Regions from separate parts of the Gordonia sp. N1V genome, predicted to be linked through region 1. Evidence: predicted binding sites of a transcription regulator. Region 1 holds the regulator's gene; each other region holds the start of a gene.

What was found. Region 1 encodes LexA, which represses DNA repair genes until DNA is damaged. Its sites were predicted from a motif close to CGAACANNTGTTCG; they were not measured.
Region 2: the regulator LexA is predicted to act here: its motif matches at 6,309-6,322, upstream of P3L18_RS19480 (HNH endonuclease signature motif containing protein).
Region 3: the regulator LexA is predicted to act here: its motif matches at 5,038-5,051, upstream of P3L18_RS13670 (alpha-ketoglutarate-dependent dioxygenase AlkB).
Region 4: the regulator LexA is predicted to act here: its motif matches at 5,482-5,495, upstream of P3L18_RS03905 (HNH endonuclease signature motif containing protein).

What each region holds. Positions count from the first base shown of each region.
Region 1 covers NZ_JARJDD010000006.1:57,233-64,975, forward strand. The annotation lists gene hrpA (ATP-dependent RNA helicase HrpA) at 1-1,921, shown strand, start outside; gene nrdR (transcriptional regulator NrdR) at 1,895-2,401, opposite strand; gene P3L18_RS09905 (LysM peptidoglycan-binding domain-containing protein) at 2,460-3,119, opposite strand; gene lexA (transcriptional repressor LexA) at 3,409-4,059, shown strand; gene P3L18_RS09915 (putative PEP-binding protein) at 4,097-5,821, opposite strand; gene P3L18_RS09920 (DeoR/GlpR family DNA-binding transcription regulator) at 6,076-6,846, shown strand; gene P3L18_RS09925 (1-phosphofructokinase family hexose kinase) at 6,843-7,743, shown strand, end outside.
Region 2 covers NZ_JARJDD010000016.1:50,273-58,015, reverse strand. The annotation lists gene P3L18_RS19510 (Glu/Leu/Phe/Val dehydrogenase dimerization domain-containing protein) at 1-423, shown strand, start outside; gene P3L18_RS19505 (alpha/beta hydrolase) at 765-1,631, shown strand; gene P3L18_RS19500 (CoA transferase) at 2,041-3,189, opposite strand; gene fabG (3-oxoacyl-ACP reductase FabG) at 3,237-3,983, opposite strand; gene P3L18_RS19490 (acyl-CoA dehydrogenase family protein) at 4,030-5,247, opposite strand; gene P3L18_RS19485 (GntR family transcriptional regulator) at 5,382-6,056, shown strand; gene P3L18_RS19480 (HNH endonuclease signature motif containing protein) at 6,345-7,743, shown strand, end outside.
Region 3 covers NZ_JARJDD010000009.1:77,242-84,984, forward strand. The annotation lists gene P3L18_RS13650 (lipase family protein) at 1-200, shown strand, start outside; gene P3L18_RS13655 (hypothetical protein) at 197-1,525, shown strand; gene P3L18_RS13660 (adenylate/guanylate cyclase domain-containing protein) at 1,731-3,371, shown strand; gene P3L18_RS13665 (oxidoreductase) at 3,491-4,366, shown strand; gene P3L18_RS13670 (alpha-ketoglutarate-dependent dioxygenase AlkB) at 4,379-5,017, opposite strand; gene P3L18_RS13675 (MMPL family transporter) at 5,191-7,419, shown strand; gene P3L18_RS13680 (TetR family transcriptional regulator) at 7,457-7,743, shown strand, end outside.
Region 4 covers NZ_JARJDD010000002.1:298,308-306,050, forward strand. The annotation lists gene P3L18_RS03875 (alpha/beta hydrolase) at 1-331, shown strand, start outside; gene P3L18_RS03880 (HAMP domain-containing sensor histidine kinase) at 276-1,676, opposite strand; gene P3L18_RS03885 (response regulator transcription factor) at 1,673-2,338, opposite strand; gene P3L18_RS03890 (DUF5666 domain-containing protein) at 2,398-3,117, opposite strand; gene P3L18_RS03895 (DUF1800 domain-containing protein) at 3,302-4,606, shown strand; partial or broken gene P3L18_RS03900 (DUF1501 domain-containing protein) at 4,738-5,208, shown strand; gene P3L18_RS03905 (HNH endonuclease signature motif containing protein) at 5,541-6,830, shown strand; gene P3L18_RS03910 (UDP-N-acetylmuramate dehydrogenase) at 7,333-7,743, opposite strand, start outside.

The DNA of each region.
Region 1 (7,743 bases):
CTTCCCCGGGTCGTCGGTCGCCAAGAAGCCGCCCGCGTTCCTGATGGCGGCCGAGATCATCGAGACGTCACGGTTGTTCGCGCACACCGTGGCCGGGGTGGACCCGTTGTGGGTGGAACGGTTGGCCGGCGACCTGGTCAAACGCACCTACAGCGAGCCGCACTGGTCGTCGCGGCGGGGCGCGGCGATGGCCTACGAACGCGTCACCCTCTACGGGGTCACCCTCGTCGCACGACGCCGGGTGACCTATGGCCCCATCGACCCCGAGGTCTCCCGGGAGTTGTTCCTCCGGCACGCCCTGGTCGAGGGCGACTGGAAGACCGACCACGAGTTCTTCCACCGGAATCGGCAACTGCTCAGCGACGCCGCCGATGTCGAGCACCGCGCCCGACGGCGCGATGTGGTGATCTCCGAGGAGCAACTGTTCGAGTTCTACGATCAGCGCATCCCTGCCGAGGTGACCTCGGCGCGACATTTCGACTCCTGGTGGAAGAAGACGCGGTCGGCGCAACCGCATCTGCTCGACCTGACCGCGGCCGATGTGGCGGCTGACGTCGCCGTCGCCGACACCGACTATCCGGGGTTCTGGCAGCAGGGCCAGACCCGTCTGGAGCTGCGGTATCGTTTCGAGCCCGGCGCGCCCGACGACGGCGTCACCGTCGTCATCCCGAAAGATCTTCTGCCCCATGTACGCAACGCCGGCTTCGATTGGCTGGTCCCGGGGATGCGCTCGGAGTTGGCGACCGAACTCGTCAAGACCCTGCCGAAGTCGCTGCGCAAGACGATGGCACCGGCCCAACGTTTCGCCGATCTGGCGCTCTCTCGGCTGACCCCACGCTCGGAGCCGCTGATCCGCGGTCTGGCCCGGGAGTTGTCGACCATCACCCGTCACTCGGTCTCGCCCGCCGACTTCGACCCCGACCGACTCCCGACTCATCTGCGCATCCACTTCGCGGTCGTCGACGACAAGGGCGAGATCCTCACCCGTACTTCATCGTTCGCCGAACTGTCGGAACCGACATCCGCCGCCACCACACAGACGGCCACACCGGTGTACACCACGTGGACCGACGAGGGCATCGGAACACTCGCGCCGAGCGAGACCGCCGACGTCGCCGGGCAGACCATCACCCGTTACCCGACTCTGCACGTGACCCACCGCGCCGGCCATCCCGACGGGGTCTCGGTTGTCCGGGCGGCGACCACCACCGAGGCGAGCACCGCCCTGGCCGGCGGCGTGATCGTGTTGTTGGAGAACACGATCCCCGCATTGAGTCCGAAAGCCGCCTCCGGACTGGACCCTGCCGGACGGATCGCGTTGAGCCAGAGCCCCTATCGGGAGCCGGCGCGGTTGTTCGGCGATTGCACACGCCGAGCGATCCGTGATCTCGTGGAGCCCGACGAACTGCGCGTCGTACGTTCGCCCCAGGCGTTCGCCGCGCTCGCCCAACGGCTGCGGCCAGCGGTGACCGACGCCGCTCCGGAGTATCTACGCCTCGCGGTCGACGTCCTGCGGGAGTTGGTGGCACTGCGCGGTGTGATCGACACCCATTCGGGGCAACTCGCCGCCGACGACGTCGCCGAACAGCTCGGCCATCTGGTGTTCGACGGCTTCGTCGCCGCCACCCCACGGGAGCACCTGGCGGAGGTGCCCCGCTATCTGCGCGCTGCCCGTGAGCGCCTGGAGCATCTGCCGGCATCCGCCGCGCGGGATCGCGCCGGCATGGAGGCACTGGATCGGGTGGTGGAGCGCTGGAACCAGCGGCTCGCGCAGGTGCCCGACCGCAGGCGAGACGCGGTCAACGAACAGGCGCACTGGCTCGTCGAGGAATTGCGGGTCGGTCTGTTCGCGCAGCGACTGGGCACGCGTTATCCGATCTCGGAGAAACGGGCGCTACGGACCCTGGACCGACTCGGCTGACACGACGCCGGCTGCGGGCGTCGTCCGGCCGTGGGTCAGATTGCCCTGCAGGTCGTCGATCTCGCGTTGGAAGTCCTCGAGGGAATCGAACGAGCGGTACACCGACGCGAATCGCAGGTAGGCGACCTCATCGAGGTCGCGCAAGGGTTTGAGGATCGCCAATCCGACCTCGTTGCTGGGGATCTCGGCGACTCCGGAGGCCCGAACGGTCTCCTCGACCTGTTGGGCGAGCTGCGCGAGATCGTCCTCGTCGACCTGGCGTCCCTGACACGCGCGTCGGACCCCACGCATCACTTTCTCGCGGCTGAAGGGCTCGGTGACGCCATTGCGTTTGACGACGGCCAGGACAGCGGTCTCCACCGTCGAGAACCGGCGACCGCATGCGCTGCAGGAGCGGCGCCGACGGATCGCCTGCCCCTCGTCGGCAACTCGGGAGTCGATGACCTTGGTGTCATCATTCCTGCAGAACGGACAGCGCATACACCGACAATACCGCCCCACCGCGGTGGAACAGCCGTGTGATCGCCTACCCCGGTCGTCACCGGTAGGCGGGTACCAGCAGTGCCTGACCGACCTGGAGCCCGCTGCCGGACATCTCGTTCATCCGCGCGATCTCGTCGATGACGGCCTGCCGGGGCAGGTCGGGCGCGACCCGTGCGGCAACCGAGTTCAGCGATTCCCCGGCACGTACGTGCACGACCTCGGTGGCCGCGGGCGCCGGCGTGGTCGACTGCTGGTAGTCGCTACCGGCCACGGCCACCAGCCACACCAGCAGCGCCAGGGCGACACCGGTCAGCACGGCCACCATCGCACCGGTACGGCGAGCGGTGCGGTGCGCGGTGACCCGCGGGCCGACCGGAGTTGCGCAACGGGTGCCCGCAACCGCCGGAAGGCGGCGCGCACCGGTCCGGGCCGGGCCCGCATATGCCGGTCGTCGGCGGGCCGGGTCGCGCTCGAGCGTGCGCCGCTCCGGGAGGCGACGGTCGGACGACCGGTGTTCGGACGACCGGTGTTCGGACGACCGGTGTTCGAGCACCCGGTGTTCGAGCACCCGGTGTTCGAGCGCCCGGTGCTCGACGGTTGCGCGGGCCGGCATCGACGCCCCGCGGCGAACGGCGGCGGCGCGGTGAGCCGTCCGGCGGGACCGAACGGGCAGGTCGTTGGTGCCCGGCGCGGTGGGCAGAAGTACGGTCGGCATGGCGTCTCCCTATCTCGATCATGCATTCGAAGAACGGATGTTCGAGTTCTACCACGGGGCACCGACAATTTCTCGCGACACGTCGAACACATGTTTGAGGTTGCCTGTCGCCTCGGCTACCCTGGCCGGTGTTCAGCTCTCCACAGGGCCCGTCAACCAGGGCGTACCCCGCGAGGATGTGCGCACCGACCGAAAGGATGCGAACCCCATGAGTGAGAAGAAGGGCCGCTCGGGTGACCCCGACGCGGCGACCGTCACCGATCCGGACGACGCCGTCGCGACCGGCCCGATCGATCCCGCGGCCGTCGAGGCCGCGCTCACCCCGCGCCAGAAGGGCGTGCTCGATGTGATCCGCAAGTCCGTGCGCGAACGCGGGTATCCGCCGAGCATCCGCGAGATCGGCGACGCCGTCGGCCTGGCGTCGACCTCATCGGTCGCGCATCAGCTGCGAACCCTCGAGCGCAAGGGTCTGCTCAAACGCGATCACAACCGACCCCGCGCGGTGAACGTCCAGGACGGCGATCCCACGCCCACCGACGACAACCCGAATGCATCGAACCTCCCCACGCCGACGTTCGTGCCGGTTCTGGGACGTATCGCGGCCGGCGGGCCGATCCTGGCCGAGGAGGCCGTCGAGGATGTCTTCCCGCTGCCGCGTGAACTCGTTGGCGACGGGTCACTGTTCCTGCTGCGCGTCGTCGGTGAATCGATGATCGACGCGGCCATCTGCGACGGCGACTGGGTGGTCGTTCGTCAACAGAACGTCGCCGACAACGGCGACATCGTCGCGGCGATGATCGACGGCGAGGCGACGGTCAAGACCTTCAAGCGCAAGGACGGCCATGTGTGGCTGATGCCGCACAACGACCTGTTCGAGCCCATCCCCGGCGACGACGCCGCGGTGCTGGGCAAGGTCGTGACGGTGATGCGCCGCATCTGAGCGGAGTCGCACCCGCCGGCCCGCTCAGCCGAACGGCTCAGCTGCGCAACGCTTCCGCGGCCGCGGCACGCGCATCGGCCGGTGAGGCGGTCGCCAGTACAGCCTGCGCGGCGGAGCGGCACGCCTCGCGGTCGACCTCGGCGAGCTTCGCTCCCACCGCGGGCGCCGCGGCCGGGGCGCTCGACAGCGAGGTGACGCCGAGTCCGACCAGGACACACGCGAGCAGCGGATCGGCGGCGGCCTCGCCGCACACCCCGACCGGTGTCGCACTGCGGGTGCCCGCCTCGGCGACGGTGGCGATCAGCGAGAGCACCGCAGGCTGCCACGGGTCGGTGAGCCCGGCGAGCTCGGCCGACATCCGGTCGGCGGCCATCGTGTACTGCGTGAGATCGTTGGTGCCGATCGAGACGAAGTCGACCTCGGCGAGGATCGCCGGAGCGAGGATCGCCGCCGAGGGGATCTCGATCATCACCCCCGCCACCAGCCCGCGACCGCGGACCTCGGCGGCGAATTCGGCGGCTTCGGCGGCCGAGGCGATCATCGGCGCCATCACCCAGGGCGTGGTGCCGGTCGCCTGCGCGGCGCGGGCGATCGCGTCGAGTTGACCGGTACGGATCTCGGGATGTGTCGCGGCGATCCGGTTGCCTCGTACGCCCAGTGCGGGATTCGCCTCGGTGCCGTGATCGACGAACTTCAGCGGCTTGTCCGAGCCGGCATCGAGCGTCCGGACCACGACCTTCTTGCCGTCGAAGGCCTCGATGACCTCGCGGTAGAGCGCTGCCTGCTCGTCCACCGACGGTTCGTCGGCCCGATCGAGGAAAGCGAGTTCGGTGCGGAACAGACCGACCCCCTCGACGGGGTATGCCGTCGCCGCCCGCGCCGAGACGCCGTCGGCGACGTTCGCCAGGATGGCCACCTCCACACCATCGGCGGTGCGCCCGGGCCCGGTCCATCCCGCGATCGCCTCCGCCTCCCGACGACTCTGCTCCACCTCGTCCCCGGCCCGCGCCGGATCGGGGTGAACGACAACGGTTCCCGCGGTTCCGTCGACGAGAACGGGCGTGCCCGCGGGTACGTCGTCGAGGCCGGCGACCGCCACCACGCACGGAATCCCCAGTTGGCGGGCGATGATCGCGGTGTGGCTGGTCGGCCCACCGAGCCGGGTGGCCAACGCGGTGATCAGTTTCGGATCGAGTCCGGCGGTGTCGGCCGGCGCGAGGTCGTCGGCGAGGAGCACCGACGGCTCGTCGGGCACGGGGACCCCGGGCTCGGGCTCGCCGAGTACCTCGGCCACCACCCGGTCACGGACGTCGTTGAGGTCGGTGATGCGCTCGGCCATGATCCCGCCGAGCTTGGCGAACATCGCGGCGAACTGTTCGGTGGCCGCGGCGGCCGCGGCCGGGGCCGGGGTCCCGTCGGCGATCAGCTTGGTGACCGTGCCGATCCACCCGCGGTCCTCGGCGAGGCCCGCGGTGGCGATCAACACCTCTGCGGCGGCACCCGAGGCGTGCGAGGCGCGCTCACGCAGTCGCGCGGCGACCACGGCCGCGGCATCGACGAAGCGGGCCTTTTCGGCCTCACGGTCGGCCTCGTCCACCACATGTGAGCCCGGATCGGCGGGCTCGACCCTCACCCGCTCGCCCGGACGGACGACCGGCCCGTAGGCCTTGCCGCCGACGACGGGCGTCCCGTGCAGCGTGGTGTCGGCATCCGACGCACTGCCCTCGGTCTGCGTGTGCTGGGGGCGAACCTGTTGATCCACGGTTCCGGCCTTTCCTCGTCCTTCAATGATGCGGGCGTTGCGGTGATGCGGGTCGTACTGGTCACGCGGTCGTTCTGTGTGATCCGACCAGGCGTCCGATGGATGTGAAACACCGGTACGTCACCACCTCTTGTGATCGAAGTTACAAGAAATCCTTGACTTGTCAACACAAACAGGCGTAAACACAGATATATCAACACCGGGTCCCACAGAAACCCACATGGGGTCGGTGGTCGGAAAGAGATCGGAGAGACGTGTACGCGGAAGAACGACAGCAGGCGATCGCCGAGCTGGTCCGCTCGAAGGGCCGCGCCTCGGTGAGCGCGCTCGCCGAGCGCTTCGAGGTCACCAGCGAGACGGTGCGACGCGATCTGGCGAGCCTGGAACGCGCCGGCCATCTGCAGCGCGTACACGGTGGCGCGGTTCGGCCCGGCCTGGTCCAGATCGTCGACGAGCAGGGCATCGGCGAGCGCGAGGCCAGCCATGCCGATCAGAAGGTGGCGATCGGCCGTGCGGCGATGCGTTTCCTGCCGCCCGACGGCGGCTCGCTCGCGCTCGACGCCGGCACCACCACCTACCAGGCCGCACTCAACATCCCCACCGACCGACGCCTGAGCGTGGTCACCAGCAGCCTGCCCCTGGCCACGCTTCTTGCCGAACATCCCAGCGCCACACTGCATCTGGTGGGAGGGCGAGTTCGCAGTCTGACGCAGGCGGCAGTCGGCGCCGACACCGTGTCCCGACTGCGGCAGTTTCGCTCCACGGTCGCCTTCATCGGCACCAACGGGGTCAGCGAGGGTCTTGGACTGTCCACGCCGGACCCCGACGAGGCGGCGGTGAAGTCGGCGCTGGTGCGCTCGGCGCAACGCGTGATCGTGCTCGCCGACTCCTCGAAGATGAATCGCGAGGACTTCGCCGGTTTCGCCGACCTCGACGACGTCGATGTCCTCATCACCGACGCCGGTATCGATCCCACCTTCTCCGCGGTGCTCTCCGCCCGCGGCATCGAGGTCGTGATCGCATGATCCTCACCGTCACCGCCAACCCGAGTCTCGATCGCACCCTGGAGATCGCCGGCCCCCTCCAGCGCGGGGAGGTGCAACGCACCGTCGGTGTCCGCGCCGAGCCGGGAGGCAAGGGCGTCAACGTTTCCCGCGTCATCGCCGAGGCGGGTCTGACCACCCTCGCGGTCCTACCGGCGCGCAACGGCGATCCGCTGCTGACCGCGTTGGACCAGGTCGGACTTCGCCACGAGGCCCTCGCCGTGCCCGGCGAGGTGCGGTCGAACATCACCATCGCCGAACCCGACGGCACCACGACCAAGATCAACGCCTCCGGCCAGTTCCTCGACGACCGTCAGGTGCGTGCGTTGACCGACCTCGTCTTGGCCCGCGCGGCCGGTGCCGACTGGGTGGCCCTGTGCGGATCGCTGCCACCGGGTGTCGCCGACGACTGGTATCGCGTACTCGCCGACCAGCTCATCGCGCGCGGACACCGCGTCGCCATCGACACCTCGGGTGCTCCCCTGACGGCAGCGGTGACCGGACGCGTCGACCTGATCAAGCCGAACGAGTATGAACTCGCCGAGGTCAGCGGTGCCGATCCGGAGATCCTGCGTCACGCCGCCGCCGAGGGCGATCTGTCGCCCATCGTCTCGGCGTCGGCCGACATGGCGCACCGCATCGGCGGCGCCGTGCTGGCCACCCTCGGTGCGGCCGGCGCACTGCTGACCACCGAGTCCGGCAGCTGGTTCGCCACGCCGCCGCCGATCGTCCCGCGCAGCACCGTCGGCGCAGGCGACTCCTCGCTGGCCGGTTACCTGATCGCCGAAACCCGGGGCGCCGACGAGCCCGGACGGTTGCGCAGCGCGGTCGCCTATGGTGCCGCGGCGGCCGCACTCGCCGGCACCCAGCCTCCCCGCC
Region 2 (7,743 bases), on a different contig from region 1:
GGCATCACCGCAGTCGATCTCGACGAGATCCTGCTCTCCGACGTCGACGTCGTCGCACCGTGCGCCGGTGGCGGGGTGATCGACGAGCGGGTGATCGCCGGGATGCGCGCCTCGATCCTGGTGGGAGCCGCCAACAACATGCTCGCCCATTCGGCGCTCGCACGGGACCTGCGCGACCGGGGAATCGTCCACGTCCCCGACTTCGTCGCCAACGCGGGCGGGCTGCTCGCCGTCGAGGCCGAGATCCACGATGGGGAGCAAGGACTGGAAGGCCGGGTCGACGCGATCGCCGACACCGCCCGCGACATCCTTTCTCGCGCAGCATCGACCGATACCGACAGTGTGAGCGTCGCCCTCGCGATGGCCATCGAGATCGTCGAGGGCAAGCGGAAGTACCGGCCGTACTTCGCCGCCGCGCGGTAGTCGCCACGTTCCAATGGTTGCCGTGGCCACCTCCATATCGTCGAGGTGTCTGCTTCGGTTGCCGGCGGTGACCACCCTTCCGCTGGTCGAGGTGAGACGAGCCCCCTGGGGCGAGGAACCTCGAGACCCCCTGCGCCGAGCGGTATCCGATGTGCGGTGGAGCAAGAACAACACCGGTGCAGCTGGTCTCGATGCTCGGCACACGCGCCTCGCACCTCGACCATCGGGGGGATCGGAGTTGCCCCGAGTGCGGTTTCGGTAGCCGACGTGCACGTCCAGCCGTGAGTCTGGTTATGTCGATGTCAGAGGTGCAAGCCATGTGACCTCGGAAAGGACTCGCCATGACTCCCACGCACGATGCCGAAGCAGTACAGATCTCCGTCGAGTCGGGTTCGGTGACGATCATCGGCGACCGATGGGGCTCGCCCGCAGACTCGGCACCGATCGTCATGCTCCACGGTGGTGGTCAGACCAGGCATTCATGGGATCGGAGTGCGAAAGCGCTGGCCGAGCAGGGGCGCGAGGTGTACACCTTCGATTCCCGGGGGCATGGTGACAGTTCGTGGGCGCCCGATGGCAACTATGCGCTCGACGGCTTTGTCGACGATCTTGTCGCGATACTCGCCACCCTGCCGGCCAAGCCGGTGCTGATCGGCGCGTCGCTGGGTGGGATCACCAGCCTGTGCGTCGCCGGCGAGCATCCCGACCTCGCCTCGGCACTGGTGATGGTGGATGTGGTCGTCGACGTCGAACCCGAGGGGATCGACCGGATCAAGACGTTCATGACCGACCACATCGACGGCTTTGCGTCGTTGGAGGAGGTCGCCGACGCGATCGCCGCCTACAACCCGACACGTCGACGCCCCAAGAACCTCGACGGCCTGCGCAAGAATGTCCGGCTGCGTGAGGACGGCCGCTGGTACTGGCATTGGGACCCGGCGTTCATCGCCTCCGATGACGACGAGCCACGACGGCACACCGATCCGGCTCGACTCACCGCGGCGGCACGCCAGGTTACGATCCCCACGTTGATAGTGCGCGGCGGAAAGTCGGACGTGGTCAGCGATTCCGGAATCGCATCCATGAAAGCCCTTGTCCCGCAGGCGGAGATCGCCGACGTCAGTGCGGCCGGACACATGGTCGCCGGTGACGACAATCAGGTGTTCGCCGGGGCGATCGAGGAGTTCTTGGCGCGGCACGCGCTGTGAGAAGCACTCTTCGGCGAACAGCTTGCGTCGTCCGAGGTGGTGGCAGGGTCGTCAAGATCGCGTAGAAATCGTCGCGCAGCGCGCCCACATCGCGTCAAGACCTCCCTGCATCGCTGTCGTCGCCATCCGGGCCGGAGTAGACAGACCAGATAGAACTGGTCACACGCCCGGTGGAATGGACACCGGAACCTCGGTGGCGCAACCGATGTGGAGGTGGGGTCGATAAACGCTTCGATGAGGAACGGCCGTCTGTGCCATGGCGGCGGTGCGATTACGCGCTGGTTTCGCGCACGCTGGAACCTGACCCCGCAGGAACGGCACAATCTGCGCATGTCATGCACCCCGGCGGCAGTGGTCACTGCGTCGCTCGGAGGGCACACAGCAGCATGCCGGCGGCAGTGAGACGCTGTCACCCCTCCGGCGTATCCGCCCCCAATCGCGCAGCCGGCCCGGTGAAATAGTGTTCGCCGTCGAACGACGCCGGATGTCCGGCCGCGAGGTAGGTCCCGAGGCCGGCCTGAGTGAGTTCGGCAAACAGCGGGTTGTCGGTGAGTGCTCCCGATCTGATCACCTCGTCGAAGCTGCGGTAGCGCTGCGAGAGCACCGACGACCCGTCGAGGGCGGCGGCCGCCTCGTCGGTGGAGTGTTCGGCGAACCACTTGCCGAACAACGCATTCAGCACGCTGCGATGGGTGTAGCGGTCGGCTTCACGGGAGAAGTCCGCGTCGAGAGCCTGCTCGATCGCGGTGATGACGGAGTCGGTTCCGGTGATACGAACGAGATCGCGGAAATGACGCGGTGTCAGTGCGACGAGCATGAAGCGGTCGCCGTCGGCGGTGACGACGTCAGTACCGTAGGTGCCGTACACGTCGTTGCCGGTCGCCGGGCGTGAGTGTGCGTTGACCTGGGGTTCGGTGAGATAGCCCAGGGTGCTGGCGATCGACAGTGCGGTGTCCTCCAACGGCAGGCGGATCGACGCGCCCTGGCCGGTCTGCTCGCGCCGGCGCACCGCGGAGGTTACGGCCAGCGCCGCATACAGGCCACAGACCACATCCCAGGCGGGTAGCACGTGATTGACGGGGCCGTCGTGGTCGACGGGGCCGGTAATCTGTGGGAATCCCAATCCCGCGTTGACGGTGTAGTCGACGGCGGGGGAGCCGTCTGAACCGCCGAGCAGCTCCAGGAGGATGACGTCGGGGCGGAGCCCGGCAAGGGTGTTGTGGCTCATCCACTCCCGGCCGCCGGAGTTGGTGACGAGAATGCCGCCGCCGGGACCGGATTCGGTGACGAGGCGTTGGACCATCCGCTGACCCTCGGGAGAGCGCAGGTCGGCGGTGACCGATTTCTTGCCCTTGTTGAGACCTGTCCAGTAGATGGAGGTGGTGCCGTCGTCGGTGAGCGGCCAACGATTCACGTCGGCGGCGCCGCCGATCGGATCGACCCGGATGACCTCTGCGCCCAGTTGCGAGAGGGTCAGCCCACATAGTGGGGAGGCGACGAAGCTCGATACCTCGACCACCCGAATCCCGGTCAGGGGCCGGGCGTGTTCGGTCGGCATGTCAGACCGCCTCGAGAGCAGCGCGGCGTAACCGGTTGCTGCTCATGTCACATGAACCGTCCGCCGGTGACCTCCATGACCGTGCCGGTCATGTAGGAGGACAGGTGAGTTGCGAGAAACAGTGCGACCGTGGCGACCTCGCTGACCTCACCGGCCCGCTTCATAGGGATCTCGGCCATCTTCTGATCCCACGCCTTCTGCGGCATCGCCTCGGTCATCGCCGAGCGGATGAGACCCGGCTGGATGGCGTTGACCCGTACCCCGTGGTGCGCAAGCTCTTTCGCCGCAGCCTTGGTCATACCGACGATCCCGGCCTTGGCCGCCGAATAGTTGGTCTGTCCGACCATGCCGACCTTGCCCGACAGGGAGGAGAGGTTGACGATGGCGCCGCTCTTGCGTTCGCGCATGATCGCCGCCGCCTTACGGGTGCCGTTCCAGGTGCCCTTGAGGTGGACGTTGATGACCTGGTCGAATTGCTCTTCGGTCATGTTGCGCATGGTGGCGTCCCGGGTGATGCCCGCGTTGTTGACCATCACGTCGACGGGTCCGAAATGTTGTGCAGCAGCTGCGAGTAGCGCGTCCACGTCGGCGCCGCGGGTCACATCGCACGCCACGCCGACGGCCACACCGTCCCCGCCGAGTTCGGTGGCGGCTTTCTGCGCGGCCTCGGCATTGATGTCACCGATGACGACGTGGGCGCCTTCGTCGACGAACAATTGCGCGATGGCGAAGCCGATACCCTGTGCGGCACCGGTGATCACGGCGGTCTGGTCCTTCAAGAGTGGTCCGGGCATGGGAATCCTGTCGTGTGAGTGTGCTGAGATGGTGTGGCGCGGTGGGCTACTTGCTTGCCGCACGAATGAGGTTGCCGCCGATGATGAGTCGCTGGATCTCGCTGGTGCCTTCGTAAAGCCGGAGCAGGCGGACGTCGCGGTAGATCCGCTCCACCGGAACCTCGCGCATGTAACCGGTGCCGCCGTGGACCTGCACCGCGAGATCGGCGACCTTGCTGACCATCTCGGTGCAGTAGAGCTTGGCCACCGATGGTGCGGTCCGTCGGTCCTCGCCGGTGACGTATTTGAGCGCGGCGTCACGTACGAGTGCGCGCCCGGCCATCACCCCGGTCTGCTGGTCGGCGAGCATGGCCTGCACCAATTGGAAAGAGCCGATGGGCTTTCCGCCCTGGGTGGCATTGGCCGCGTATTCGACCGACTCATCGAGGGCACGTTGTGCCTGCCCGACCGCGAGCGCAGCGATGTGCACCCGACCTCGCGCCAGGGAGGTCATCGCGGCGCGATATCCGGTCTCCTCGTCACCGCCGACGAGAGCCGAGGCGGGCACACGCACGCCGTCGAAGCTGACGTCGGAGGTCCACGCCCCTTCTTGGCCCATCTTCTTGTCCTTGACTCCGACCTCGACCCCTGGTGTGTCGGCAGGAACCAGGAATACGGCAATACCTGTGTTCTTGCCTTCTGCGGACTGTTCTGATTCAGCCCGCTCGCTTCGCTCCCGGCGCTGGGTTCTGGCGAATACGACGAACAGGTCGGCGATCGGTGCGTTGGTGATGAAACGCTTCTGCCCGTCGATCACCCACTGGTCGCCGTCGAGCGTCGCCTTGGTGCGCAGGCCGGCGGGATTCGAGCCGGCGCCGGGCTCGGTGAGCGCGAAGGAGGCGACGACGTCGCCGGAGGCGATGCGCTCGAGCCAATCCTTCTTCTGCTCGTCGGTCCCGAAGTTCACCAACACCTGCCCGGCGATGCCGTTGTTGGTGCCGAACATCGACCGCAGAGCGAGCGTCGTGTAGCCGAACTCCATCGCCAGCTCGACGTCCTGGGTGAGATCGAGGCCGAGGCCACCCCATTCTTCGGGGATCGCGTAGCCGAACAGTCCCATCTCGGCTGCCTGGGCGCGCAGGTCGTCGGGGATGGCGTTGGTCTCGGCGATCTCGTTCTCGCGCGGCACGACCTTGGTGCGGATGAAGTCGTGGACCACCGAGCGGATCTGCTCGAAGTCGTCCGCGCTGACGGCCGGGGTGTGCTGCTGTGCGGGTGAAGCCATGCGATCGAAATTATCAAATCTGTGGGGTTGTGCCAACTATCCGAACTATATCTCCTGGCTATGTCTTACATAGCGGGTGAGTGATAGTTGAGTTTGATAATCTCTGCGCGTTGATGTGAGTCGAGGAGGCAGTGGTGGCACAGCCCGTGGGTGGTCGATCGGTCGAGGCGGCATCGTCGGTGCTCAAGCAGATTGCGGCCCAGGAGATCCGCCGCATGGTCTTCGCCGGCGAGATGCGGCCGGGAACCAAGGTCGATCAGGATGCGGTCGCCGAATCTCTCGGGATGAGCAAACTGCCGGTGCGTGAGGCGCTGATCTCACTCAGCGGGGAGGGAATCATCGAGACGATTCCACGGCGCGGCGCCTTTGTGGCCGACCTGTCCCGCGAGGACATTCGCGATCACTACTGGATGCTCGGCGTGATCTCCGGGCTGGCCGCCGAACGTGCGTCGGCGACTCTCTCCGACACCGACCTCGACGAGCTGCGTGTGTTGGCGACCGAGATGGAGGAGGCGACCGAGCTCCTCGAGATCGAGCGCCTCAACTTCCGCTTTCATCGGCTGATCAACCTCGGCACCCGCTCACGGCGCCTGATCGCCGAACTCAAACTCCTCAGCGGGGCAATCCCGTCCGGCTTCTTCGACTCCCACCCGGACTCGGTCGCGTCGTCCTTGCGGGATCATCGCGAGATCGTCGATGCACTCGCCGGCCGCTCGCCGGGTATGGCACGCACGCTGACCGAAGGCCACTTCCTCCGCGGCGGTCATCGTGCGGTGGCGCTCCTGGAGGAGCGCGGGTTCTGGAGGTGAGTGAACCGTCCCCACGGTGGTAAGGGCGCTCTTCCGCCTTCCCGTCGAGCCCTTTCCGATCGGTGGTCGAGGTGCGAGGCACCCCAGGCGCCGAGCCGTTCATCGGTGGTCGAGGTGCGAGGCGCCCCAGGCGCCGAGCCTCGAGACCGAGCCGAACCGACGCTGGAACCCAACGAAGACTCACCCGAAAAAACATTCGACAACCTCTTGCCAACCCGACAATACCGGCATACACTCGAACACAACAACACGCAAACACGTGTTCGCTATCGCCGGGGGGTGACAATCATGGTCGACACCGCGTTCCCCGACGACGCACTGCCCGACGTGTCGGGGTTGTCGACCACCCAGAAACTCGCCCTCGCCCACCGTGTGGTCGATGCGCTGGCCACCGATGATTTGACCGGCCTGTCCAACGACGACCTGGTCGCGGTCGCCCAGTCCACCGAACAGTTGATCACCCGGGTCACCGTTCAGGGGGATCGGCAGATTGTGGAATTCTCCGACCGGCATTTGGCCCGGGAGTACGGGTTCGGGTCGATCACCGACGCCATGATCGGCTTGTTGCGTGTGTCGGAACCGTGGCGGCGGTGGAAGCAACTGAAAGCGACCGCCACCTTCCACACCTTTACCGGTGAGGTCGCCGCGCCGAAGTACCCGGCGTTGGCCGACGCGATGGCCTCCGGTGCGGCCGGCTCGTCGCATGCGGCGGTGGTGATCGACGTGTTGGACCGCATTCCCGCGGCAGTGCCGTTCGACGAGAAAATGTCGGCCGACGCCACGATGGCCGGGTTCGCCCGCACCCACACCCCGTCTGATTTGCGGATTTTGGGGGCACGGGTGTTGGCGCACCTCGACCCCGACGGCCACCTGACCGACGATTCGGATCGGCAACGCCGCCGCCAGATCCGCATCGGCCGGCAAGACGCGCAGAAAATGAGTGGGTTGTCGGGGCAGATGACCCCGACCCTGACCGCGCACCTCGAAGCGGTACTCGCCGCGTGGGCAGCCCCCGGAATGAACAACCCCGCCGACCCCGATTCCCCCACCGGCAGTCGCGAAGACGCCGACCCCGACGCGTTGACTGCCGCGGCAGCCCGCGATCACCGCGACCAGGTCCAACGCAACCACGACGCGTTGGAAGCAGTCCTGCGCGCCGGACTGGATGTCGGTCTCGGCCCCCAATCCCATCGAGGCCTACCGCCGCATCTGATCATCAAAGCATCGCTGTCGGAGTTGATTGCGCAGACCGGGATGGGCGTCACCGCGACCGGCACCCTCCTCCCAATCCGGGATGTGATCGCGTTAGCGGCTCACAGCCAACCCTGGTTGGCGGTGTTCGACGACCACACCAGTCTGCCCCTCTACCTCGGGCGCGCCCGGTTGGCGAGCCAAGGCCAGCGGATCGCACTGTTCGCCAAAGACGGCGGCGAGTACTGCTCGTTTCCCGGATGCACCCAACCCGCCGCGCACGTCGAAATCCATCACGCCACCACAGACCACGCGAAAGGTGGGCTCACCAACATCGGTGACCTCGCCCCCGCCTGCGGCAAACACAACCGCATGGTCGGCGACAAACCCGGACAATTCACGACCGGCATCTATCGGGACGGGCCGTGGGCAGGACGATGCTGGTGGCGCACAAACACCCCCGTCGGCGCAGCCGAACCGAACCCGAAACGCACCA
Region 3 (7,743 bases), on a different contig from region 1:
CCGACAACTCATTCATGTCCCTGATCCCCGCCGCCGACTCCAAGAACCTGGTGACCCGCTACGTGCGGCAGGGCGCCGACGCCCAGTACTACGGAATGAACTGCGGCATGGACGTTTTCGTCACCAACATCTACAAGTGGGGTACCGAGCTGTTCGGCATGCACACCGTCGACTGGCTGGCCACGGAATTGAACTCATGAACGCCGAAGCCACGAACGCCGAACCCACGGAGATCGACTGCATGCAAAGGGTCGAGCACCCGAAGAGGGCGGGATTCCCGCTGCGCCGACTGATCCTGCTCCTCGTGCTGGCCTGCACAGTGGCCGGGTCCGCGGTGGTGGCCGGACCTGCCCGCGCCGCTGTCCTCGACCCGTATCTCGATCTGCCGCTGACCAATCGGTACGCCGACCATTACGGCGGAGGCGTCAACCGCGCGCTGCCCACCGATCTCGGCAGGCTCGCCGAGTTGGTCGCCGAGGCCCGTGCGTCCGGTCTCGATGCCCACCGCTATGCGGCTCTGCTGTTCCAGTATCGCTTGGTGCAGGCGACCACTGAGGCCGGAATCGACTTGACCGGTTGGGATCCCGCCAAGGGATTCGCGGCCACTCGCGCCGACATGATCAAGTCCTATCGCTACTACGAGAACTTCCAGATCGCCCATCGGAACCTGCAATGGGCCGGTATGGCCGGACTGGTCGGTGCCGACTTCGGCGGCGGTATCGCCGATGTCGTGCTCGCCGGTGACATCTATGCGATCCGTGGACTGCAACCGCTCGCCGCGCGGATCATCGAGACGGCGACCTCGGTCGCCGGCCCGGGGTTGATCGGTGTGTTCCCCAAGGGTTTACAGACCTTGGCCTACCATGCCGACAAGATCACCCCCGCCGACCTGACCTGGTTCGCCGAGCGGGTACTGGTGATGCAGAAGGCCATCTTCACCGACCTCATGCCCCAGCACGTTGCGTTCGTCCGCGACGGACTGCGTGGCATCGACGAGTTCCGCCGAGCCGGGATCATCGACGACGCCGTCGCCACCGCGTGGCAGGGCATCGCCTCCGGGGATCCCGACCGGGTGGCCGCGGGCAATGCGACCCTGCTGCATCGTGAGCAGTTCGACGTCGTCGGTTGGCAATTCGACGACGTACGCAACTACCGCAAGGCCGACGGGGTCGGCGCGGCACTGACCTACGCAATGACCCTGGTCGGGTCTCCGTCGGTGGCCGGCGTACCCGCGCTGCGCGACTTCATTCCGTTCGTCCACACAACCCGCCTCGCCAACGGGAAGACGCTGACCATCACGACACCGATCGCGAACTGGGACTGGTCGGTGTTCGATCAGCGCTGGCGCTACGTGACCACCGAACTGCTGCCGCGCTATCGCGACCTGGTGGACCACCGTTTCGCCGACCTCGTCGCGACGATGCGTGTCCCGTACGACACCCAATTCGAAAGCCACCGGCCGATCTTCAACATCTACAAGATCCTTTCCGATGCGGCGGCGCACACAGTGGTGACCGTTCGCTGAGACGCGCGCAAGCCCGGCCGATGGCGCCGACCACGCGGATGTGATCCACGCCATTGGGTAATCTCTGAGGTGACATCGACTTCAGGGAAGGCCCATGACCTCATCACCGAGTTCCGGGGTGGGAGCGTCATTGGCGCAAGGCCGGCACCCACGCCGAAGCACCGCGACCCGATGGAGCCGGGCACGGCGGCGTTACGCCCTCCTCGTGTGGGGCGCGGTCGGTGAGCCGGGGGCGACCGAATGGGCGCAACTCGGTACCGCCGGGCGTCGCCGGTTGGCGACACGCGCCCTCGCCATTTCCTCGACCGCCATCGTCGGCAGCAACGCACTAATCGGTTTCGAGACCTTCCTCCTGGTGCAACTGTCGTACAACGGGGGACTGCTGACGGTCGACGAGACCCTGCGCGCGCCCAACTTTCCCGGCATCGTCACCGCCATCGTGGTGTGCATCGTCGTCAATCTGGTCCTCGGGGTTCTCACGCTGCGCCCGCAATTCCGCTGGTTCATCTCCGGCGACCCCGCTGATCATGCGCGTCGTGTTGCGGTGCAACGAATTCCGGCATTCCAGGTGCTCAGCACGTCGATCGCGTGGGCGGCGTCGGTGCTCAGCTACATCGCCATGTCCGCCGAAACCCTCACCGTCGAAACGGTGTTCGGCGTGGCGGTGGCGTTCGCGCTGGCCGGCATGTCGAGCGCGTGTCTGACGTATCTGTTCGCCGAACGCGCTTCTCGGCCACTGATGATGGTGGCGCTCGCCTCCGACCCGACCTCGCGCGTCGTGCACGGTGTGCGGGGCCGGATGTTCGCGGTGTGGGCGGTCAGTTCGGCTGTGCCGATGGTCGGTCTGATCATCCTCAACGTCGGGCGCAGACTGCACATGCTTCCGCCGGTGGCCGCCGACATCGACTGGGCGAGTGTGGTTCTCGCGCTCGTCGGACTCGCTGCCGGCGCCCGCATCATCGTCCTCGTCGGCCAGTCCCTGATCGATCCGCTCACCGAACTACGCGACGCGGTGGAGAAGGTCCATGCCGGCGACCTCGACGCCCACGTCGACGTGTACGACTCCTCCGAACTAGGGGTGCTGCAGCAGGGATTCAACGAGATGGTCACCGGCCTCGACGAGCGCGAACGCATGCGGGAACTGTTCGCCCGCCACGTCGGCGACACCGTCGCCGAACTCGCAATCGAGAGAGGGATGGGTCTGCACGGCACCAACGCCGAGGTCGGGGTGTTGCTCGTCGACATCGTCGGCTCCACCACCATCGCGCAGGAACGCCGCCCACAGGACACCGCGGCGCTGCTCAACGAATTCTTCGAGATCGTCGCGCAGGTCGTCGACGACCACCGGGGATTCGTGAACAAATTCGAGGGCGATGCCGCGCTCGCGGTGTTCGGGGCGCCGGTGGCGATCGACGATCCCGCCGGTGCGGCGTTGGCCGCGGCCCGGGACCTCGCGCGCGGCCTGAGCGAGGCCCTCGACGTCCGCTGGGGGATCGGGGTCTCCTTCGGCACCGCCTTCGCCGGGAACATCGGCGCCGAACGGCGATACGAGTACACGGTGATCGGCGACCCGGTCAACGAATGCGCACGCCTGTCGGAGATGGCCAAGACCAGTCGGGTGCCGGTGCTCGGGAGCGGGGCGGCCATCGCCGGCGCCGACGACGCCGAGGCGCAACACTGGACGATGCTGGGTAAACGCGTCGTGCGCGGACGCACCGAGGCCACCGAGATCTACGGCCCAATCGATCTCGTTCCCGAGAGCGCCCCCACGGTGGGCGACGTGATCTCCGGACTGTTGCGCCCGGTGAAATGGCTGGGGTCGGCCGGACTGATGCGCCTGCGGTAGCGGCAAACGCCCGCGGTGACACACCGCTCTTCTCCGCCTCTCGGCCCGCTCTCCTTCGCATCTCGGCGATGTCGTGGCAGGGTGAGAGGGAGCACACCGCAGCGACAAAGGGGCATTCCATGAGTGGTTGGTCGACGCACGACATCCCGGATCAAACGGGCCGGACCTTCATCGTGACCGGGGCCAACTCCGGACTCGGTGCCGAGACCACCAAGGCGCTGGTCGGTGCGGGCGCGGAGGTCATCATGGCCTGCCGCAACACCGCCAAGGCCGACGACGTGGCCCGCGGCCTCGGCGACCGGGCGCGGGTGGCCGCGCTCGACCTCGCGGACCTCGCGTCGGTCCGGGCCTTCGCCGACGGGGTCGGCAGCATCGACGTCCTCATCAACAACGCCGGCGTGATGGCGCTGCCGTTGCGGCGCACCGCCGACGGCTTCGAGATGCAGATGGGCACCAACCATCTGGGCCACTTCGCGCTCACCGGTCTGCTCCTGCCCAAGATCGGTGACCGCGTGGTGACGTTGTCGTCGGGGTTGCACCAACTCGGCCGCATCGATCTCGCCGACCTCGATTGGCGCAACCGCCGCTACCGGCGCTGGCGGGCCTACGGTGACTCGAAGATGGCCAACCTGATGTTCGGCATGGACCTCGCCGACCGCTTCGACGCCGCGGACGGCGACGGTCGGCTCTCGCTGATCGCCCACCCCGGGTACGCGGCCACCGAACTGCAGGGCCACACCGAGTCGCTGATGGATTCGGCGATGAAGATCGGCAACCTGTTCGCGCAATCGGCCGCCGACGGCGCGCTGCCCACGCTGTACGCCGCGACCGCACCGGACGTCGTCAACGGCACCTTCTACGGGCCGAGCCACTTCTTCGGCATGCGCGGCGCGCCCGGGGTCTCGGCCTTCAGCGGCCGCGCCAACGACCGAGCGATCCGTGACGGACTGTGGGCGGAGTCGGAGAAGCTCACCGGCGTCTCCTACCCGATCTAGGGTCGGCGAGCCTCACCACACACCCGGCGGACGGAATTGCACACTGATGCGGGCTCCGACGCCGGGGCATTTCGGCACGGCGTGTTCCCACGTCCGCTGACAACTGCCACCCATCACGAGTAGGTCGCCCGAGCCCAGGACGAACCGCAGCGACGGACCACCGCCCCTGGGGCGCAACGCCAGCGGTCGCGGAGCTCCGAGTGACAGGATCGCCACCATGGTGTCGTGGGTGGCGCCGCGACCGAATCGGTCGCCGTGCCAGGCCACCGAGTCGGAACCGTCGCGATACAGACACAGGCCCGCCGTGGCGAAGCCCTCGGGCAATTCCTCGCGGTAGTGCGCACTCAAATCCGAACGTGCTTGCGCCAGAAGGGGATCGGGCAGGCGATGGTGTGCCTGATAGGTGGCGATCAGTCGCGGGACGTCGACGACACGGTCGTACATGCGCCGTCGCTCCGCACGCCAGGCCGCACCGTCGTACAGGGCGTCGAAGAGGGCGGGGGAATCGGCGATCCAACCTGGCCGCAGATCGACCCAGGCGCCGTCGGACAATTCGCGGCGGGTCACCGAGGTCCCCAGCGCGCCGAGGCTCGGCGCGGCTCCGGCGGTCCCCGTGAGGTCGAAGAGCGAACCCTGCATGCCGACGGTCATGAGCCCACACTAGCGCGCATCGAATGCATGTTCTAGTGTTCCGGAACACAGCGCAGGCTGGTGGCGCAGCACGGAAAAGCGGAGTACACAGTATCAAGTGTTAGTCACTCACACTTTTGGGTGACGCGCCGCTGTATCGACGACCCGTCCGCATCGACGTCCAGGGGATTGCCATGGCCTCACTGCTCTTCCGGCTCGGCCGGTTCTCGTTTCGGCACAAATGGTGGGTGATCGCGACCTGGCTGCTCGCCCTCGTCGTCGTGGCCGGCCTCGTCGGCGCGCTCAAACCCAAGTTCGCGCAGGACTTCGATCTGCCCGGCACCGACTCGGGTACCGCGACCAGCCAGTTGCAGCAGTACTTCCCGAAGGTCATGGAGCAGCAGTCCCGTGGTTCGGCGACGGTGGTGGTGTACGCCGACAACGGACTCGAGGCGCACGCCGACCAGCTCAACGCGCTGGCCGCCGATCTGCAGAAGCTGCCCGACGTCGCCGACGCCAAGAACGTCGTCAGCCCGCTCGTCGCCGCCAAGGCGCAACAGGCGGTGGCCGCGAAGGTCCTCGGCGACAACGGCCATGTCGGTCTGATCAGCGTCGGGGTCACCACGAATGTGCAGGACCTGTCGGTCGATCAGAAACAGCAACTCCTCGACGTTCTCGCCAAACACCGCGGCGACGGACTACAGGTCGAGGCCACCGGTTCGCTCGTCCAGGTCATGGAACAGGGCGGCAAGGCCGAGTTGATCGGTTTCGCGGTCGCGTTCGTGGTGATGATCGTCGCGTTCGGTGCGCTGATCGCGGCCTTCATCCCGCTGGTCACCGGCATCGTCGGTGTCGCGCTGACGATGATGCTGGTGACCCTGAGCGCCAAGTTCATGACGGTGAACCAGACCGCGACGGGCATCGTCACGATGCTCGGTATCGCCGTGTCGATCGACTACGCGCTGTTCATCGTGTCGCGCTATCGCAGCGAGGTGAAACGTGGCGGTAGTCGCGCCGACGCCGCCGGTCGCGCGGTTGGCACCGCCGGAACCGCGGTGGTCTTCGCGGGCCTGACGGTGGTCATCGCGGTGGTGGCGCTGACCGTCGTGGGTATCCCGCTGATCACCCAGATGGGCGCGGGCGCGGCAGTGGCCGTGGTCATCGCGGTGATCGCGGCGCTCACCCTGATCCCGGCGTTGCTCGGGGCGGTCGGCCGCTTCGTCTTCACCCCGCGTATCCCCGGCATCCGTTACGCCGAGAAGTCCGAGACCGCCGACACCAACGGCGTTCGCTTCGGTCGGACGGTGGTCAAACGGCCGCTGCCGTTCATCATCGTCGGCCTGGCGATCCTCGTCCTGGCCGCGATCCCGGTCGGCAAGCTGGAACTCGGCATGGACCTGTCCAACTCCGACGAGGCACGCGCATCGGCGTTGCTGCAGAAGGGATTCGGCGAGGGAGTCAACGGCCAGCTGTTGGTGATCGTGCACGACGCCGACGGCAACGTCGCACCGGCCGCCGAGCAGGCCGTCGCACACATCAAGACCTTGTCCGACGTCGCCAACCCCGCGACGCTGATCTGGACCGGCAACGGCACCGGGGCGAACCCGAACACCGGCGCCTCGACCGCACTGATCATGGTGACCCCGGAGAGCGCGCCGTCGGCACAGGCCACCCACGACCTGATGGAGAAGATCCGCGACTGGGGTCCGACCATCACCAAGGGCGGCGTCGAGATGCACGTCGGCGGTCAGACCGCGATCATGTCGGACCTGTCGGCGAAGCTCGACAAGGCACTCATCCCGTATCTGGTGGTCGTGGTCGGACTCGCGTTCCTCATCATGATCGGCGTCTTCCGTTCGATCTGGGTTCCGTTGGTCGGGACGATCGGCTTCATCTTCTCGGTGCTCGCGACCTTCGGTGTGACCGTGGCGATCTTCCAGGAGGGGTACCTCGGGATCATCACCGACACCCGGCCCACCCTGTCGTTCCTGCCGATCTTCCTGATCGGCGTGGTCTTCGGTCTCGCAATGGATTATCAAGTGTTCCTGGTGACTCGAATGCGCGAGGAGTACATCCACGGCATGAGTGCCAAGGACGCCATCATCGCCGGCTACCGGCACGGTGCGCGCGTGGTGAGTTCGGCCGCGGTCATCATGATCAGCGTCTTCGCCTCGTTCATGCTCGCGCCCGACACCACGTCCAAGATGCTCGGATTCGCCCTGGCCATCGCGGTCTTCTTCGACGCCTTCATCATTCGCATGACGGTGGTGCCCGCGGTGATCGCGATGCTGGGTGATCGGGCGTGGGGGCTGCCGCGCTGGCTCGACAAGCTGGTCTTCGATTTCGACATCGAGGGCGGTGCGGTCCGTGACCGCGGACTGTCGGGCGAGAAGGAAGCCGTCGTCGCGTCGGCGCCGAGCTGACGGTGCATCCCACAATAAAAAAAGCTCGATGACGGGTGTGTCGCATCGTCCGGCCGGGCTGCGTGAACAGAACAAGGTGCGCACCCGGTCGGCCATCCGGGAGGCCGCGATGCGGCTGTTCGCCCGACATGGCTACGCGCAGACCACCGTCGAGCAGATCGCACGCGAGGCGGAGGTCTCCCACACCACCTTCTTCCGGTACTTCGCGTCCAAGGAGCAGGTGGTCATCGGCGACGATCTCGAGGACGCGCGCGTCGCGGCGATGAACGAGATCCCGCCGGGTCTCGGGCATTTCGATCTGCTGCGCACGATGGTCCGTGCGCA
Region 4 (7,743 bases), on a different contig from region 1:
GGACAACATGATCATGAGCTGCCCGCCCCGTGCGCGGGCCCGCTGGGGCGCGGCGATGGGCAAGCTGGATGTGACCGCGGGGCTGGACGCGCTGACGGTCCCGACGACGATCGTGGTCGGCAGTGCCGACCGCCTGACCCCGCCCTCACACGCCGAACAGATGGCAGAGGTGTTGCGGCGTAAAGGAACCCTCCGTGATCTCGTCGTACTCGACGGGGTGGGTCACATGTCGACGATCGAGGCCGGGGCCGTCGTCGACGAGGCCCTCGCGGCGGTCATCGCGGATGCGGAGCAGCCGACCCCGCAGACCGATCACGTCCCGTCGGTCTGAACGGCAACTCCAGGCGGAACACCGCGCCCTGTGTCGCGCCGTCCGGTGTGCGCGGAAGCAGGCGCACCTCGCCCCCGTGGGCGCGGGCCAGACCACGCGCCACCGCCAGCCCCAGACCTGCGCCGCCCGAGCGTCGATCTCGTGAATCATCCAGGCGCACCATACGATCGAAGATCCGCTCGCGGTCGGCGTCGGGGACGCCCGGTCCGGTGTCGCTGACCGTCACGGTCACCCACCCGCCAGACTCGGTGGGTGCGTGGGCGACCGCCACCTCGACTCGCCCGCCGGCCGGGGTGGCCTGACAGGCGTTGTCGATGAGGTTGGCCTGGATCTGCGAGATCCGGCCGGGGTCGGCGAGTGTCGGCGGGGCGTCACCGGTGGCGACCACGGTCAGCTCGGGATGCAGGATCGCCACCCGGCGACACTGATCCTCGGCAAGGGCGACGAGGTCGACCGCCTCGGGATGCAGAGCCAGACCCGCGTCGATGCGTGCCATGTCGACCATGTCGCCGACGAGTCGTCCGGCGCGGCGGGTCTCCTGAACTAGCAACAGCAGCAACTGTTCCCGGTCCTCGGCGGATGCGTCGGCATCCATCTGCAGTAACGTCTCGGCGATTGCCTGCACCCCGGTGACCGGGGTGCGCAACTCGTGGGCCGCGTCGGCGACGAACTGCCGAACCGACTGCTTAGCGGCCCGCTGATTGGCTTCGGCGCCCTCCAGCGAATCGAGCATGTCGTCGAAAGCCGCTGCGGTACGCCCCAACTCGGTGTCGGTCCGGGTCGGGGCGAGGCGCTCACCGCGTCGGCCACGCGCGATCGAGCGCGCCACATCGGTCATGGTGTCCAACGGCGCCAGGGCATAACGCATCCCGAACCACAGCAGCAACGCGGTGAGGACGAGCGCCCCCGAACCGGTGATCGCCATCCCGATCAGCAGCCGTGACTGCACCCCGCCGAGCAGATCGCCGTCGACGGCGAGGGTCAGCGTCGCGCCGTCGGCCCAGGATGAGTTGGGCGCCTTGAGGGTGATGGTGCGGCGGGCGACCGCGTCGCGGGTCGGGCGGCCGAACACCTCACCGTCGGCGAGTTCGAGTCGGGCCCGCACCGAGCGGCCCTCGATGCGCTGCAGGAATATCTCCGGCGTGCGTGAGGTCCGGGCGTACTGCTGGGCGAGGGTGGCCCGATCACTGAGGAGCGCCCCGGCGGCGCGATGGCCCGCCACGGCGAACAGTGCGCTGCCGATGGCGATCAGCGCGATCAACGACACCGCGAGCACCACGACGGCCAGAGCCGTCACCCGGCTGCGCAACGAGCTGCCGGTCAGTCGAGTACGGATCGTCGTCATGACGGGCGCAGGGTGTAGCCGCGGCCGCGTTCGGTGTGCAACAGTCGCGGACCGTGGGCCTCGAGCTTGCGGCGCAACGCACTGACGTTGACCTCCACGAGATTCGGGTCGTATTGGTCGTAACCCCAGACGCCGGTGAGGATCTGGGTTTTGGTGACCACCCGGCCGCGGCGCTGTGCGAGGTAGGTGAGTACCCGGAACTCGGTGGGCGTCAGAGCGATTCGCTCGCCTGCGCGGGTCGCCGTCCCGCCGTCGCGGTCGATCTCGAGGTCATCGACGTAGAGGATGTCGGTGCGCCCGCCGCGTCGGCGCAGCACCGCGCCGACACGTGCCACCAACTCCGCCATCTCGAACGGCTTGACCACATAGTCGTCGGCGCCCTCGGTGAGGCCGTGCAGTCGGTCGGCGACGGCGTCGCGGGCGGTCACCATGATGATGCCGGCGTCGCTGCGCCGCCGTACCACGTCGAGCAGGGTGAAACCGTCCGAACCGGGCAGCATGACGTCGAGCAGGACCGCGTCGGGGCGTGCCTGTGCCAGATCGTGTTCGAGTCGTGAACCGTCGGGGCGTGCGAGGACCCGATGCCCGGCCTCGGTCAGTGCCGCGGCCACCGCGACACGGATCGGGGTCGAGTCCTCGATGACGAGGACCGTGGCGCTCATGTCATGTGATTCTGCCAGCCCGCGGTCACGTCTCGGTCATCATCGATCACCGTGCTCGATCAACTCGGTTGCGCCGAGGTCGGGGCCGGTGCACCACTGGTCTGCGGCGTCGCAGTGCCGGCCGGCGTCGGACGCTTCGCGACGATGCGCGCGGTGACGGTGTCGCCACTTCGGGTCCCGGCGACGACGACCCGGTCGCCGACGGCGAAGTCGCTCTGCTGCTGCGGTTTCCGTTCGGTCCCGAAATGGGTGTCGCCGGTGATGTCGACGGTCACCGTCTTGTCGCCGCGGGTCTGGACCGTCCAGGTCTGGCCGTTGATCGCGGTGATCTGGCCGGTCACCCCACGTCGGCTTGCCGCCGAGGTGGCCTCGTGGCGGGTCTTCTTGCCGTGCTGGGCGGTGGCTGCGCCTGGCTGTGTGTGCGAGTCGTCGTGTCCGGTCGCCCAGCCGATACCGCCCCCGATGAGACCGCCGATGATGAGGGCAGCGACCCCGGTGAGCAGCGCGGTGCGCTGACTGTGCCAGAACGACGGCTTGGGTGCCGGACCGGGAGTGCCCGGTTGCCCCTGCGGTGGCATCGACGGCGGTGGGCCGGAAGGGGGCGGTCCGGAGGGTGGCGGGCCGGCGTACGGGCCGGGCTGCCCCGGGATCGGTGTGATCGGCGTCGTCGGGTTCGCCCCCTGCGGTATCGGTTCGGTACCGAACTGGGTGGTGGGATCGTCGGGCGTGGTGTCGTGCGGTTGCCGGCCGGGTTCTTGCGGGTTCTCGGTGTCTGACATGGCGACCACCGTAGGGCGGGGGAGTACGGGGCAACTGAAGGCTTTCTGAAGGTTGCCACGACAGGACCGACGGTTTGCCGGTCGCCGGGCGGGATGCCGGATCTGCGAGGGTCGTGCTGAAGACTCCCTGAAGGACCGGCGGCGTGGCCTGGTTCCCGGCGCCGGGGTGGCCAGACTGGCAGCCATGACGCAATCGGTCGACTGGATGGCGGCGGCGAGAGTGGTGCGGCGGTTGGGGTTCGGCGCGACCGGAACCCAGGTCGACGCCGTGGTGGCCTCGGGGATCGACACCTACCTCCAGCGCGTGCTCACACCCGCCCCCGCACCCGATCGTGGGGTCGATGCCACCCCGGCCCCGCACTTCGGCATGGTGGCGCGGGTGCCGCGCAGCGCGTCGGCCGCGATGCGCAAGCAGGTCCGATCCGAACGTTCGGCGCAGACAAAGCAATTGGTGACCTGGTGGACACATCGGATGATCGCCGCCGAGGTGCCCGAACGCGAGAAACTGACCTTCATGTGGCACAACCACTTCGCCACGTCGATCGCCAAGGTCGGCTCTGCCGCGGAGATGCTCGCCCAGAACGAGAAGCTGCGCACGATGGGGCTCGGACAGTTCCGTCCGCTGGCCTACACCATGCTGACCGATGCGGCGATGCTGCGCTGGCTCGACGGCGCCAGCAACGTCAAGGGTGCCGCGAATGAGAACCTCGCCCGCGAATTCATGGAACTGTTCGCCCTCGGACACGGCAACGGGTACACCGAGACCGACGTCCGCGAAGGTGCACGGGCCCTGACCGGGCGGCGGCCGGACAATCGCGGGGGCACGGTACTCAAGCCGACGTTGCATGATTCGGGCACCAAGACCGTCCTGGGCGTCACCGGCGATCTGGACGCCGCGAGCTTCTGCGACGCAGTGCTCGATCACCCGACCTCCGCCGGCTACGTCGCCACCAGGGTGTGGCAGCACCTGGCCGGGGACACGCCGCCGTCGGCGGCCGCGCTGACCCGGTTGACCTCGGCGTACGGCCCCGACCGTGATCTGCGCGGTCTGGTCGCCGCGATCGTCACCGACCCCGAGCTCGGCAACTCCTCAGGAGTGGCCTCCCCCGTGCAGTGGCTCATCGGCGCCACCCGGGCGCTACAGCCGAAACCCGGTGCTTCCGAACTCAAACGAACAACCTCCATCCTCAAGACGTTGGGCCAGCAGCCCTTCTACCCACCCGACGTCGGGGGCTGGCCGTCCGGGCAGGCGTGGCTGTCGACCGCCGGCGCCGAAACACGCTGGAACACAGCGATGCGCCTGGCCCGCGACGCGCAGGTCGCCACCATCCACGACGCCGCCGCGGGGGAGCGTATCGACGCCGCGGCGCATCTGCTCGGTGTCGGCGGATTCTCCGACCGGACCGTGAAGGTGATGCAGGGGTCGGTCAAGAATCCGGTGACGCTCACCGCGATTGCCCTCAACAGCCCCGAATACCTGACCGTCTGAACACCATTCGCGCGATCCGAGGCAGGACCACATGAAGCACGTCCTACGCCGCCGAGAACAAGGCGGCGTCGGCGCTGCGTGGGGTGCGGGCGTCGAAGGGGACGACCGGCTCGGCGGGTGCAGAGGGCAAAGCGCTTGCCGAACAACTCGATACCGTCGCCCGGTGCGTGAGCGCCGGAGTGCCGACCAAGGTGTACTCGGTGAGCATCGGCGGATTCGACACACACGCCGACGAACGCGAGACACAGCAGAATCTGCTCGGTGAGGTCGACTCGGCCATGTCGTCGTTTCTCACCCGGATGGCCGGTGACCCGCGCGGCCGCGACGTCATCGTCATGGCCTACTCGGAGTTCGGTCGTCGCGTGCGCGCCAACGCCTCTCAGGGCACCGATCACGGCACCGCGGGCCCGGTCTTCGTCGCCGGCGCTCCCGTCCGCGGCGGCTTCTACGGTGACGAGCCGAGTCTGACCGATCTGGACGACGGAGATCTCAAGGCCACCACGGACTTCCGTGACATCTACGCCGAACTCCTGGGAACCGGCCTCGGCACCGACCCGACGCCGTCGGTGGGGACTGGCCGGCGGGCGGTCGGATTCCTGTAGGTGGGGTTGCCTACACAGGGGGTTTCGAGTACTTGTCGAGACCGTCCTGCTCGAGACCACCCTTTCCCCGGATGATCGAGAACCCTTCCCCTCCCGATGGTCGAGGTGCGAGCCGCGTGCGGCGAGCCTCGAGACCCGGCGAGATAACAAGCCTCCCAACCACATCGAGGACAAGGCGAACGAAAGCCGCACCCTTACCACACTCCACCGACAGAAAATTGACGCCGAAACATGTTGTCCACAAGCAGAATTGATCAAGAATAGCCCTTGCATCGAACGTACTTTCGTGTAGACTGGACCCATCGCACCGATCAGCCACTGGGGAGGGGTTCATGATCGACACCGCCGCAACTCTTGACGCGGAAACCGTTGATGCCGAGGCGATCTTCGCCGCCATCGTCGCCCGACTCAGCGACCTGCAATGGAATCCGGAGATGACCGGGCCACAAGCTTTCGGTGCGATGAAACAAGTCCTGTTGTTGCGCAACCTGGTTGATCACCACGCCACCACCCTCACCGGCGAGATGGATCGGCTGGGCGTGGCCGATCACAAGACCACCCGGCTGCGAGAGTTGTTGATCAGCATGGGTTTCGCGCCAGCCGTCGCGGGTCGGTATGTGCGGGTTGCCACCACCACCGATGTCGACCTGTTGTTGGCGCACGCAGCGGACGGGTCCATCTCCTCCGAACACGTCGATGCCGTCGTCCGCGGTCTGGCGCACATCGACACCCGATGCCCCGAGCCTTTGGGCACCGTCCAACGCTGCGAGTTTCTGCGGAAACTCTTGTCGCACTACTTCGCCGGTTTCACCCCCGCCGAGATCACCACCTACGCGAGGCAGTTGGGTAACGAGTTGGCGGCCGAAACACCTGGTGGGTTACCGGCCGCCGAGGACAAGACGATCAACTCCTACACCGACCGCATCACCGACGACGGCCGGTTGGAGATCTCGGCGAACCTCGACATCATCGCGGGGGAGAAAACCAGAGCTCTGATGGAAACCTTGTCGGCGCCCAAGCCTCAACCCGACGGGTCCCCCGATCCGCGGACACCCGAACAGATCTGTGCTGCCGCGTTCGAGACGATCGTGGAGTTGGCGGCACAAGGATTGGCGGACACCACCTTCTCGGCGAAACCGACCAACGGACTGTTGTGGACCTGGTCGGCGGACAACCCGGCGCTCGGCGGCGATTTGCAGAACATGGGTGCCATCACCGAAGCCACCGCGAAACTGTTGTCGTGTGACACCACGATCACCAAGATCATGCTTGATCCCAACGGTGTACTGCTCAGTGTGGGGGAGGCGAAACGCTTCTTCACACCGGGCCAACGCAAAGCGTTGCTGGTGCGGGATCGCGGATGTATCAAGTGTGGTGCCCACGCCGGGCGCTGCCAAGGACACCACCTCGTCCACTGGAGCAAGGGCGGTCCCACCGACCTCGACAACGGCTGCCTACTCTGCACCAGCTGCCACGACGATGTGCACCACCACGGATGGGACATCATCATGGGATTCGACCGACACCCCTGGCTGATCCCACCCGCCAGCATCGACCCGAAACGCCGACCGATACCGGCCTATCACCGCAGAAGCATGCGACTCGACGACGTAGCAGCCTGACCCACGCTGCCCCACAACCTGATTCCCCGCACCCGGCCAGGCCGGGACCGCATCTGTTGTTTGAGAACTCCATAGAGATAATCCCACCCGATGGTCGATGTTTTCGAGCGTCCGTGGCCCGGAAGCATTTCGGCACAAGCGGTCTCGAGGCTCGTCGCTAGCGCTCCTCGGCACCTCGACCATCGGAGTGGGAAGGGTCCGTCCATCGAGTAGGGCGGCCACCGGGCGGGAAGGGCCCGTCCATCGGGTAGGGCGGTCACCGGATGGGAAGGGCGTCAGCATCCGATCGTCAGGCGGGGAAAGGCGCGAGCATTCTTCGATGGCGAGTCGTCTTCCCCGCTGGTCGAGGTGCGAGCCGCGTGCGGCGAGCCTCGAGACCACTGGGCCGGTGCTGGATTCGGATCACGGTGGCCCGGATATCCATCGGTGCAACGGGTCTCGAGGCTACGTCGCTATCGCTCCTTCGCACCTCGACCAGCGGGGTCGATCGTCGGGCGGGGTACTACAGCGCGCAGTTCACCAAGACCGGCTCCGGGTGCAGGGTGATGCCGAAGGTGTCGGCGACGCCGTCGCGCACGTCGCGGGCGAGAGCGAGGAGTTCTTCGGTGGTCGCGCCACCGCGATTGGTCAGGGCCAGTGTGTGTTTGGTACTCAGACGCACCGGAGCGTGGGAGCCGGGGTAGCCCTTGGCGTAGCCGGCGCGCTCGATGAGCCAGCCCGCGGAGAACTTGACGCCATCCGGTGCCGGATAGGTGGGGACGGCGACGTCGGCACCGAGCCGGCCGGCGATGCGGTCGAGAATGGCCGGCGCGTCGTCGGCCCCGACGATCGGGTTGGTGAAAAACGAACCGGCACTCCAGGTGTCGTGGTCGTCGGGATCGAGCACCATGCCCTTGCCCGCACGCAGCGCCAG